DNA from 3 places in the Lacrimispora sp. genome. Region 1 is predicted to be linked to each of the others. Evidence: riboswitches for the same ligand, from Rfam matches in the RefSeq annotation. Region 1 holds a riboswitch; each other region holds the start of a gene.
The links. A riboswitch is a leader RNA that binds a small molecule or an ion and turns the genes downstream of it on or off. The one in region 1 is predicted to bind thiamine pyrophosphate.
Positions count from the first base shown of each region.

Region 1 (4,202 bases):
GATTGCAGGTAAGCAGCTCTAATAAGTCAAACTCCTTGGCCGTTAAATTAATCTCTTTTTCTCCGATAAATACCCGTCTGCTGTCCCGGTCAAGTTTTAAATCTCCTGCTGTGACCAGACGGCTCTCCTCCTGACGCTCCCGTCTGCCCTTTTTGGCATTCCGGCGCATGATTGCCTTGATCCTTGCCTTAACTTCAAGAATGTTGAAAGGTTTGGTAATGTAATCATCCGCTCCGTATTCCAGACCCAGAATCTTATCCATATCATTGCCCTTGGCTGTCAGCATGATAATCGGCATCTCGGAAAATTCCCGGATCGCCTGGCACACTTCATAGCCGTCAAACTTTGGAAGCATGACATCAAGAAGCACCACATCATATTCCTTCTGCTTTGCCAGACCAATGGCTTCCTCTCCGTCATACGCACAGTCTACTTCCATGCCATCCTGTTCCAGGCTGAACCTCATCCCCTTCACAATCAGTTTTTCATCATCAACTACTAAAACACTTGCCATATCACACCTCTGTCTTCTATGTTAAACCGTTATATCATCTTTTATCTTTTGAAATGCTGCATCTTTGATCCCGGACACCTTCATAATGTCCTCAATCCTTTTAAAGCCTCCGTGGCTGTCCCGGTATCTTATGATATCCTCTGCCCTGGATTCTCCAATGCCCTTAAGAGTCATCAGTTCTTCTTTGGCGGCAGTATTAAGATTTACCTGTGATTTTCCCTGGGAAAAATCCGCCGGATTTCCTTTTGCCAAACGGGCTTCTTCCCTGCTTAACACTACGATCTTCATGCCATCCCTGATCCGCTCTGCCATATTAAGGCTTTCTGCGGCTGCATCCGGAGTGAATCCTCCCGCCTTTTCCACTGCCTGAAAGACTCTGCTTTCCTCAGGAAGCTCGTAAACACCGGGAGAGACCACTTCCCCGCAGATATGTACATAACAAGGCAGCAACGAAACATCTTCTGTGCTTCCAAAACCGCTGCCCTGGTCATCGTTCTCATGGGATCCCGGAGAATCAGAATTCTGTTCTGCCGGTGATTCTTCCATGGAAAAACGGGTGCCGGCAGATATATTTTCCAATACAGTAATCTCCGGCAACGCATCTACCGCTGTCCGGCTTTTTTGAATTCTGCTGTAACTGTAACATATACCCGAAACAAAAACACATAAAACGATGACCGCAATCTTCGCTTTCTGGTACTTCATGATATCCCTCCTATTACAAAATAATGGAAAAAAAGGATACCATCTTCAGCCTATGTTACTATTCTACCGAAAGAAATAAGTAAATACAAGCACTATTTCCAAATTAATTAAATATCATGATTCCGATGATTGCAACGACAGCACCGATGAGTTTTTTCCATTCAAATCCAACCTTTTCCACACCGAATAATCCAAACACCTCTACTCCGTAAGCCACCAGAATCTGTGAAACCACGATGACAAGAGCTGCCTTTGCCGGTCCCAGGGTCCCCATGCTTTTCACTACGGTATAAGTGATAAATGCTCCGATAATTCCTCCCAGCAGCATATACCTTGGCTGTACATCAAAAAGACCTGATATATTTTCCCGGCCTGAAAAATACCATAAGATGATGCAGGTCAAAAACGCAGTCAGCTGCACCCATCCAGTAGACACCCACATGCTGGTCTGTTTGGTGACTCCTGTATTTAAAACTCCCTGAATGCTCATAAGTGCCCCGGAAATCAGAGCGATCACAAAGCCAGTCATAAAGTACCTCCATTGTCCATTTTTCTTCTATATCCTAGGTTGTGCTTTATTTGCTTTTTTATGCAGATATTATCATTTAACACGACTTGACAACCTTTTGCATTTGCGCTATACTCACAGCAAAATCACAACATTTTTACACGCTAGGGGAGCCTTGGGCTGAGACTGGTAAGAACCTGACCCTCACTACTTGAACCGGATAATACCGGCGGAAGGAAGCTATAGTAGTCCCCTCCTGCGCCAAAGAAGGAGGAATCGAAATGTCTTATTTTCTAACGTATTCTGCCGAAGATGCAGAATACATATTAAAGCCTGCAGGATACCTTGCTGTGCTCCTGCTGCTGGCAGCCGTTTTTTTCGGATTTCAGTTCTTTTCAAAATCCCATGACAAAACAAGTTCACAAAAGACCAGGCAAATGGTCTATTGCGGAGGAGCCATGGCACTGTCTCTGGTGACTTCCTTTATTAAATTTGCCTCTCTTCCTTACGGCGGCTCCATCACCTTGTTTTCCATGATGTTCATCTGCCTGATCGGTTATGTGTATGGATTAAAGACCGGAATCATGACCGGTGTCGCCTATGGGATCCTGCAGTTTATTATGGGACCTTATATCTATGCTCCGGTACAGGTATTGCTTGATTATCCGCTGGCCTTCGGTGCCCTGGGACTATCGGGCCTGTTTTCCAATAAAAAGCATGGTCTGGTTATCGGTTACATCACAGGCGTGCTGGGACGGTATGCATTTCATGTGATTTCCGGTTATGTGTTTTTTGCCTCTTATACACCGGAAGGCACCAACGCCCTGCTTTATACCCTGGGTTACAACGCCACATATATTATTCCGGAATTAATACTGACAGTCATCATCTTATATATGCCTCCTGTCTGGAAAGCCATCGGACAGGTGAAACGCCAGGCTGTCAACGAAGTGTAAAACCAATAGCCGCTTACCGCTGTGATCTGTTGAATCTCAGCGTGTAAGCGGCTGTTTTTATTCCAGAAAACTTATAAATCCTGCTGCCAAAATATCACAGAGTCTTTTTTATTTTCCTCCCGTATAAACGGATTGCCGTAAAAAGGGCACCCAGGCCGCAGATCAGGGCAGCAATCACATATACGCCTTTCATTCCATAGATAAAAATATCATCCCGCCCCTCAATGTAATTGGTCACTTCATAGCCGATCTTAGCACTCATCCGGCTGTAAAGAATTAAAACTGCAAAGGACACCCCGCTGATCATTCCCAGATTCCTGATCAGGGCATTGACGCTGCCGCAGATTCCCAGCATGTTTTTTGGGGCCGTTGACATGGTAAGGGAGTTGTTGGGAGATTGGAACAATCCGTTCCCAACGGACATAATGGCCAGATATCCGATGAGGAACTTTATATCTGATGTCTCCGTCAGGGTTGACATCAGCCCCAGACCGGTTCCCGTAAGAATCAGACCGAAAAAGGTCAGAATCTCAGATCCGATCTTATCGGATAGATGACCGCTTACCGGCGCTACCACAGCCAGGATAACCGGAGATACCATTAAGATGATCCCTGTCACTGCCGGAGAATACTTAAGAGTATTCTGCAGATAGAACGGCAGGATGATGGTGGAACTGCTGATTGCCACAAAGGAGAGAAAGGCGCAAAAAATACTGATGGAGAACAGACTGTTCTGAAACAGCTTCAAAGGCAGAAGGGGGATCTCTGTTTTTTTCTCCAGCAATAAAAACAGGAGAAAGGAACCCGCAAATAAAACCATTCCTCCCACAATCACCGGATTTCCATAGCCATAATTTTTCCCAAGGATCATTGACAGGAACAAAGACGCAATGGATATACAAAACAGGATGGCGCCCTTTACGTCAAAAGGTTCTGCTGTACTCTTTTTTGTAACAGGAAGTATTTTCATTCCCAAAATAAACACGAAAATTCCAATCGGCACGTTAATTAAAAAAATATATTCCCAGGCAAAGGAGTGAATGATGAATCCCCCTAAAGGCGGACCTGCCATGGAGCCCAGTGCCACAGAGGTACCGGATATGCCAAGGGCTTTGCCCCTTTCATGAACGGGAAAGACCTGGGTGATGATTCCCTGGTTGGTTCCCATGGCCGCCGCCGCTCCAAGTGCCTGTATTCCGCGGGACACAATCAGCTGGAGAAAAGTATGGGATATCCCGCATAATAAAGAGCCAAGGGTGAATATGAGAACGCCGTACAGGAATATACGGGTCTTTCCAAAGATATCACCCAGGCGTCCGAAAATCAGTATGGTTCCTACCACCACCAGCAGATAAACCGTCACTACCCAGGCAATCGCTTCTGAACTGACGGAAAGAAGCCGGGACATCTGTGGCAGGGCCACATTGACAATACTGCTGTCCAGCGTTGCCATAAAGGTAAGCAAAACCACATTCAGCAAAATCAGCATTCGGTTATTATATACATTTTCGTTTGTCTG
Region 1 is NZ_JBKVXF010000001.1:1,565,105-1,569,306, forward strand. Features, by position in the region: gene ACLTWA_RS07470 (response regulator transcription factor) at 1-514, opposite strand, end outside; gene ACLTWA_RS07475 (helix-hairpin-helix domain-containing protein) at 536-1,219, opposite strand; gene ACLTWA_RS07480 (DMT family transporter) at 1,323-1,748, opposite strand; TPP riboswitch at 1,884-1,982, shown strand; gene thiT (energy-coupled thiamine transporter ThiT) at 2,009-2,683, shown strand; gene ACLTWA_RS07490 (MFS transporter) at 2,778-4,202, opposite strand, start outside.

Region 2 (4,202 bases), on a different contig from region 1:
AGCCTTAAAAAAACATCCGGACTTTCAGGCACCCATTATAAAGGCTGTAAGAGTCCGTTCCAAAGAAGATATCTTGCAGGCCAATGAATGTTCTGCCGACTTTCTGCTCTTTGATACTTATTCCAAAGACTCCTACGGCGGAAGCGGCAGAGCCTTTGACTGGACCATGATCCCAGATATCAAAAAGCCATGGTTTTTGGCGGGAGGTCTTGGGGCCTCCAACATAAAAGAAGCAATGAAAACCAATGCCTTCTGTCTGGATTTAAGCAGCAGCGTGGAAACAGAAGGCCTTAAGGACCCTGTAAAAATAAAAGAAATCATACAAATCGTAAGGAGTGAAAATCAATGGGAAAAGGAAGATTTGGACAGCACGGCGGACAGTTTATCCCCGAAACGCTGATGAACGCAGTGGCAGAGCTGGAGGCGGCTTATGAAACTTACAGCCACGACGAAGCCTTTTTATCAGAGCTTAAGTCTCTGCATGAAACCTATACCGGAAGGCCTTCTCTGCTTTATTATGCCCAGCAGATGACAAAGGATTTAAACGGTGCAAAAATTTATTTAAAGCGGGAGGATTTAAACCATACCGGCTCCCATAAAATCAACAATGCGCTGGGGCAGGTCCTTCTTGCAAAAAGAATGGGAAAGACCCGGGTTATTGCGGAAACAGGCGCCGGGCAGCATGGAGTGGCCACTGCTACTGCCGCTGCTTTGATGGGAATGGAATGCGAAATCTTTATGGGAGAAGAAGATACGGAGCGGCAGGCTTTGAATGTGTTCCGCATGGAGCTTTTAGGCGCCACCGTCCACCCGGTAAAAAGCGGGACCAGGACCTTAAAGGATGCTGTCAATGAAACCCTTCGGGAATGGACCAACCGGGTGGAAGATACCCACTATGTGCTGGGCTCTGTTATGGGCCCTCACCCCTTTCCCACCATTGTAAGGGATTTTCAGAGCATCATCGGAAAAGAGGTCCGCACCCAGATTTTAAAAGAGGAGGGCAGGCTTCCGGATCTGTTGATCGCCTGTGTGGGCGGCGGCAGCAATGCCATGGGACTTTTTTATGAGTTTCTGGAGGAGCCTTCCGTAAAGCTGGTAGGCTGTGAAGCGGCAGGACACGGAATCCATACGGATAAGAATGCCGCAACCTTAGCCACCGGCACACTTGGCATTTTTCACGGAATGAAATCCTATTTCTGCCAGGATGAGTACGGCCAGATCGCTCCCGTATATTCTATTTCCGCAGGTCTTGATTATCCGGGGGTGGGGCCGGAGCACGCAGCACTTTTTGACTCCGGCCGCGCACAATACGTTCCGGTAACGGATCAGGAAGCAGTGGATGCCTTTGAATACTTATCCAGAAAAGAAGGAATCATTCCGGCCATTGAAAGCGCCCATGCAATCGCTTATGCCAGAAAAGTGGCTCCTTCCATGGGAAAAGATCAAATTATTGTTATCAATCTATCCGGGCGGGGCGACAAGGATGTGGCTGCCATCGCCCGTTACAAGGGGGTCGAAATCTATGAGTAGGACATCAAAAGCATTTTCAAAGGGGAAAGCCTTTATCCCATTTATCACCGCAGGAGATCCGGATCTTGCCATTACCGAACAGCTGATTCCCGCCATGGCAGAAGCCGGGGCTGATCTAATCGAAATCGGGATCCCATTTTCTGACCCGGTGGCGGAAGGCATCGTCATCCAGGAAGCAGATATGCGTGCGCTCTCAGCCGGCACCACCACGGACAAAATCTTTGAATCCGTCAGGAGAATCCGTCAAAAGACTGATGTTCCTCTTGCCTTTATGACCTACTTAAATCCGGTTTTCGTATATGGAAGTGAACGGTTTGTGAAAAATATGGCAGAGTGCAGCATCGATGCTCTCATTGTTCCTGATATGCCTTTTGAAGAAAAAGGGGAGCTTTTGCCCCTGTGCCGCAAATACGGAATTGATTTGATATCTCTCATCGCTCCTACTTCAAAGGAACGTATCCGGACCATTGCATCGGAGGCAGAAGGCTTTGTATACTGCGTTTCCTCCATGGGCGTAACCGGTGTGAGAAAGGAAATAAACACCAATCTGGAAGAGATGGTTACTCTGGTGAAAGAGACAAAAAATATCCCCTGCGCCATTGGATTTGGTATCTCCACGCCGGAGCAGGCAAGAGAGATGAGCCAGGTGGCAGACGGTGTAATCGTGGGCAGCGCCATTGTAAAGCTGGCGGCAAGATACGGAACCGGCTGTGTGGAACCCATCTGCAGCTATGTGAAGGAAATGAAAGAGGCCATCACAGATATTACCTGATTTTATTCTTGACAACCGTCTAACCCGGTGCTACACTAATGCCACAAGAGGGAGCTCGTAAGCGGGCTGAGAGGAAGTAATCAAACTTCGACCTTTATAACCTGATTTGGGTAATGCCAACGTAGGGATTTATACGAGACGGATGTATTTTCCGAGCCTGTACCTGTTGGTATGGGCTCTTTTTTTGTAATTTTCTAAAAAAAGCCCTCGTATATCCCTCCGGATAACAAAAGGAGGATTAAAAAATGAATTACACCACACAAATGGATGCAGCAAGAAAAGGCATTCTGACAAAGGAATTACTGGCGGTCGCTAAAAAAGAGCAATGGGAACCGGAAAAGCTTCAAAAGCTGGTTGCAGAAGGGAAGGTTGCCATCCCTGCAAACAAACATCATACCTGCTTAAATCCAAATGGAATCGGCTCCATGCTGAAAACCAAGATCAACGTAAACCTTGGCACTTCCAGAGATTTAAATGACCTTAATATGGAACTTGAAAAAGTCAACGATGCCGTTGCCATGGGCGCGGAATCCATTATGGATCTAAGTTCTTACGGCGACACCAGAAAATTCCGCAAAAAGCTGACCGGCGAATGCCCTGCCATCATCGGAACCGTTCCCATCTACGATGCCGTTGTTTATTACCACAAGGCATTGGGGGAAATCACGGCAGAAGAATGGATTCAGATTGTGGAAATGCATGCCAAAGACGGTGTGGATTTTATGACTATACATGTGGGGATCAACAAAGAGACTGCAAAAAGATTTAAAAATGCCAGGCGTCTGACCAACATTGTTTCCAGGGGAGGCTCCATTATCTTTGCATGGATGGAGATGACCGGACAGGAAAATCCCTTCTACGAGCATTACGACCGGATTCTGGAAATCTGTGCAGAACACGATGTGACCTTAAGTCTGGGAGATGCCTGCCGTCCCGGCTGCATTGAAGATGCCTCCGATATATCCCAGATCGAGGAGTTAGTCACTCTGGGAGAACTGACCCGCCGCGCCTGGGAGAAACATGTACAGGTCATTATCGAAGGCCCTGGCCATATGCCTCTGGACCAGATCGCCGCCAACATGAAGATCCAGCAGACCATCTGCAAAGGTGCTCCCTTCTATGTTCTTGGACCTTTGGTCACCGATATCGCTCCTGGCTACGACCATATCACTTCTGCCATCGGAGGAGCGGTTGCAGCCGCCGCAGGCGCTTCCTTTCTCTGCTATGTGACCCCTGCAGAGCATTTGAGACTGCCGGATGCCAATGACGTTAAGGAAGGAATCATTTCCGCCCGTATTGCTGCTCATGCCGCAGATATTGCCAAGGGCATCAAAGGGGCAAAGGACTGGGATCACCAGATGAGTGACGCAAGAAAACGTCTGGATTGGGAAGCCATGTTTGAGCTTGCCATTGACCCGGAAAAAGCCAGACGGTACCGGGAAACATCAAAACCGGAAAAAGAAGACACCTGTTCCATGTGCGGCAACTTCTGCGCCATGAAAAATATGAACCGGATTCTTAATGGAGAAATGATCACCATCTTTGACGAATGATATATTGTTTGAATTATCAAAACAGGAGGAATTATCGTGAATGATCAGTCACAAGCAACAATACATAGGGACTCTCAGGAAAACCAGAGAATCAAGATCAAAAAGCTGGCAGTCAGCGGTATGCTGGTAGCCTTTACGGTTGCACTCTCCGGCTTTTCCATTCCCATAGGGGCCTCCAGGTGTTTCCCCATACAGCATCTGGTCAATGTAATCGCAGGCGTATTTTTAGGCCCGGTTTACGGAGTATCCATGGCTTTTTCTACCTCTCTCATCCGAAATCTGATGGGAACCGGAAGCCTTCTTGCCTTTCCCGGAAGCATGGCAGGTGCCTTTCTTGGAGCATACCT
Region 2 is NZ_JBKVXF010000008.1:85,104-89,305, forward strand. Features, by position in the region: gene ACLTWA_RS19410 (phosphoribosylanthranilate isomerase) at 1-400, shown strand, start outside; gene trpB (tryptophan synthase subunit beta) at 346-1,530, shown strand; gene trpA (tryptophan synthase subunit alpha) at 1,523-2,302, shown strand; TPP riboswitch at 2,340-2,448, shown strand; gene thiC (phosphomethylpyrimidine synthase ThiC) at 2,548-3,855, shown strand; gene thiW (energy coupling factor transporter S component ThiW) at 3,946-4,202, shown strand, end outside.
Region 2: linked by a shared signal. The riboswitch ahead of thiC (phosphomethylpyrimidine synthase ThiC) and the one ahead of thiT (energy-coupled thiamine transporter ThiT) in region 1 are both predicted to bind thiamine pyrophosphate.

Region 3 (4,202 bases), on a different contig from region 1:
GTTCCTGGGTTTTGCTTCTTTTATGATGATTTCCTTCGTAATATTTCCCGGAGTTCCTGTAAGTATACAGATCCGGTCAGAGAGTAGAACCGCTTCGTCTATATCATGAGTAATAAACAGAGTGGAAAGCCGGATCTCTTCCATCACTTTTAAGTACCATTCATGCATGGTATGCCTGGTCAGCATGTCAATAGCAGAAAATGGTTCATCAAGAAGAGCAATGGGCCTGGAAAATAAATAAGTCCTTAAAAGGGCCGCCCTCTGCCGCATGCCGCCGGAAAGCTGGGAGGGATATTTTTTCTCCGTCCCCTCTAGACCAAACATCTCAAAATACCCGGAAGCTTTTTTTCTGGCTTCTGCTTTTTTCATTCCTGACAGCAGCAGCGGCAGGGCAACATTATCTTCCACCGTGCGGTATGGAAGGAGCAAATCCTTTTGCAGCATGTAGCTGATCTTTCCCGGCTTGCCGGTGACTTCTTCTTCATTTATATATACATGCCCTTCGTCAGGCAGGCTAAGACCCGCAAGAATCTGAAACAGCGTGGTCTTTCCGCCGCCGCTGGCACCGAGAAGCGAAACCAGTTCCCCTTCCCGAAGATTCAGAGAAACTCCCTCCAGTACGGTTCTTCCGTCAAAGGACTTTTTTATGCCTTCCGCCTTTAATTGTACCATTGGCTCCTCCTAACCTTTTACTGGGGCAGATAATCGTTTGAAAAACCGGTATTTTCCGGAATCTCAGCTTTTGAAAGCCCATTTTCATTGAGCCAGTTATAGAACCGGTTCCAACGCTCCGGATCGATATATCCCCAGACATCCACATCATCCTGATATTTGTCCGCCAGATATTTCTGACTTTCCATTACAAGGGCTTCATCAAGCTCCGGTGCTGCCTTAAGTAAAATCCCTGCCGCTTCCTCCGGATTATTTACTGCATCTTCATATCCCCTGCTTAATGCACCAAGGAAGGCTCTTGCCGTCTCAGGATCATTCTTTAAAAAGTCATTGCCGGAGATAATGACAGGTGTGTAATAATCAAATACAGGGTTTAAATCTGCAAATGCAAAATAGTCCGTATCCAGGCCTTCCTGTTCCATCTTTATGCCGGCCCAGGCATAAAAGATCCATATGGCGTCCACGGATTTTGTTTTCAGAGCAGAAACTTCATCGGTCACTGTACTTGGAATCATCTCAATCTTTGAGAAGTCGCCTCCATCGGCCTCTACCACGTCTTTGATCATGGCTTTCTCCACCGGATTGTCCCAGGTCGCATATTTTTTTCCTTCCATCCCTTTGGGCGATGCCATGCCTTCCCCTTTTCGGGATATGATTCCGGAGGAATTATGCTGGATCACCGCAGCCACTGCTGTGATGGGAAGTGCCTGATCCCCTGCCAGAGCCGGTGCCATGGTGTCCTGGAAAGACATGCCAAAGTCCGCTTTTCCTGAAGCGACCAGCACTTCTGCTCCATCCTCCGGCGGCTGGACGATCTCCACGGAAAGTCCTGCTTCTTTGAAATATCCCTTTTCCTGTGCCACATAAAGGCCGGTATGATTGGTGTTAGGCGTCCAGTCAAGGACAAAGGTAACCTTTTTTAACTCTTCTGTTTTTGTTTCTGCTGCCTGTTTTTCAAGCTTCTGGCATCCGGTCAGTGATGCGGTAAAAGCCGCTGCAATTAAAATTGCCAAACCTGTTCTTTTCATTCTTTCCTCCAAAGTTTAGGGCGTATTTGAAAACTGCCTTTTATGGTTATCCCACGGCATACATTTTTTTGCGAGCATGTCCACCCCTTTCATAAGCAGCAGACTGATTACGGATATAAGAAAAATAACTGCAAACATTTTATCAAAGGCATAGGCTTTCCTTACCCGGGTCATATATACCCCCAGTCCCCCAAAGCCTCCCAGCCATTCGGAGATAACCGCCCCCACCACGGCATAGGAAGCAGAGATGCGAAGGCTGGAAAAAAAATGCCCCATGGCTCCCGGCAGCTTGATGTAACGGAATATGCCGATGGTTCCGGCCCCCATGGACCTTAAAAGATTCACAGCATCCGGATCTGCGGATTGAAAGCCGTTTAAGAGGCCAATGGTGACAGGGAAAAATGTGGTCAATACAATTAGAATTACCTTTGGTGTCATCTCATACCCGAACCATAATACCAGAAGCGGAGCCAGGGCCACCGCAGGTATGGTCTGGGTCAAAACAATCAGAGGATAAAATGCCCGGTATAGTCCGTTAAAATGATCCATCAATACGGCAATGAAAAAACCGGTGGCCACACCCAGAAAAAGTCCTGTAAATGCCTCTGTCAGCGTTATCTTCGCATGCTCCATGAGTGCCGGGAATTCGGTTATAAATGCATTCCCCACGCTTATAGGCGATGGCAGCAGATAAGACCCCACCAGTCCAAAGGAAGATATCCCCTGCCATAAGAAAAGAACCCCCAATACCGCAGAACATGACCACAGCTTATTGGTGATGCTTTGTGACTTTCTTCTCAATCGTTAATACCTCTCCTTCCGGCCGGTAAGTAACTTTAATATAAGCGGCCACAGAGGGAGCGCCTGCACGAATGGCTATATGCTGGCATTCCTTTACGATATCCATCAGTTCGTCATAATCTCCCTCTATGGCTGTCTCAAAGGGTCCCACATAATAATTAAGTCCGGTGCTTTTGATATAATCGATGACCTGATCTACAATACGGATCAATTCCTCATCATTTGCTGCCTCCGGAAGTGATTGAATCGCTACGCTTGCATTCATATATTATTCTCTCCTTTTCTTAAATACAGAAAACCCGTCCGGATATCCGGGCGGGTCTACAGGCTGTGCCTTAAAGTCTCCTACGCTGGCATTATCCAGATCAGGTTACAGGGTTCAAAACAATACTGTTTTATCTCAGCCGGACTTCTTCCAGCACCCCTTTTTATTTTCATTGCAAGTATACATCGAACCAGCAGGAAAGTCAAGCTGCTCCATTCACTCCTCTAACAGGTTCTGCATCCCTAAAAGACTGATTCCAAGCGTCGACAGATTGTGTAAAAGGGCAGAAGTCGTTGGAGATATGATCCCTGTTACCCCCAAAAGAATCAGGCTGGTATTGATTCCGACAATATTCCGGTAGTTGCTGTGGATCCGTTTCATCAGGCTGTCACTCAACAGCTTTAAGGTGACAATCTCATAGAGATTGTCCGCAGCAATGGTAATATCTGCAATCTCTCTTGCTATCTCCGCCCCGTCACTGATGGCAATTCCCACATCTGCGGCTGACAGGGCCGGGGAATCATTGATTCCGTCTCCCACCATAATGACTGCGTTGCCTGCCGCTTTCTCCTGCTCAATGAAACGTGCCTTCTGCTCCGGCAGGACCTCCGAGTAATATTCATCCACACCAACCCTGGCTGCTACTGCACTGGCCGTCCGTTCGCTGTCTCCGGTCATCATGACCACCTTGCAAATCCCTGCCTTTTTCAGGGAATTGATTACAGCTCCGGCCTCTTCCCGAAGAGGATCTTCCACACAGATCACAGCTGCCAGCTTCTGGTCCATGGCAAGGTAGAGATGGCTGCAGTCTGAGGGAAGCTGATGAAACGCTTCCTGATAAGCCTGGTCAACCGTACATGCTTCATCCTCAAATACGAAATGATAGCTGCCAATGACCACCTTTCTCCCCTCAATAGAAGAAGCAATGCCATGGGCCACGATATAATCCACCTTAGAATGCATTTCCTCATGCTCTAACCCCATTTCCCTGGCAGCATTTACCACAGCCTTTGCCATGGAATGGGGGAAATGTTCCTCCAGACAGGCTGCAATTCTAAGCATTTCTTCCTTGCTTTCCCTGCCGAACGTTACCACTTCCTTTACCGTTGGTTTGGCCTTTGTAAGGGTTCCTGTCTTATCAAAAACCACCACCGTCGCATCAGCCACTGCTTCCAGGTACTTGCCGCCTTTTACGGTCATGTGATACAGACTGGCTTCACGAATAGCAGAAAGCACAGAAACAGGCATGGCAAGTTTTAAGGCACAGGAAAAATCCACCATAAGAACAGAAAGGGCTCTGGTTACATTTCTGGTGATCAGCCAGGTCAGACCGGTCCCTAAAAGAGTATAAGGGACCAGACGGTCTGCCAGATGTCCGGCCTTGCTTTCCAGGGAAGACTTTAGTTTCTCTGACTCTTCTATCATAGTAACAATCT
Region 3 is NZ_JBKVXF010000002.1:220,051-224,252, reverse strand. Features, by position in the region: gene ACLTWA_RS09230 (ABC transporter ATP-binding protein) at 1-672, opposite strand, end outside; gene ACLTWA_RS09225 (ABC transporter substrate-binding protein) at 690-1,700, opposite strand; gene ACLTWA_RS09220 (ABC transporter permease) at 1,716-2,501, opposite strand; gene ACLTWA_RS09215 (thiamine-binding protein) at 2,470-2,766, opposite strand; TPP riboswitch at 2,826-2,937, opposite strand; gene ACLTWA_RS09210 (heavy metal translocating P-type ATPase) at 2,983-4,202, opposite strand, start outside.
Region 3: linked by a shared signal. The riboswitch ahead of ACLTWA_RS09215 (thiamine-binding protein) and the one ahead of thiT (energy-coupled thiamine transporter ThiT) in region 1 are both predicted to bind thiamine pyrophosphate.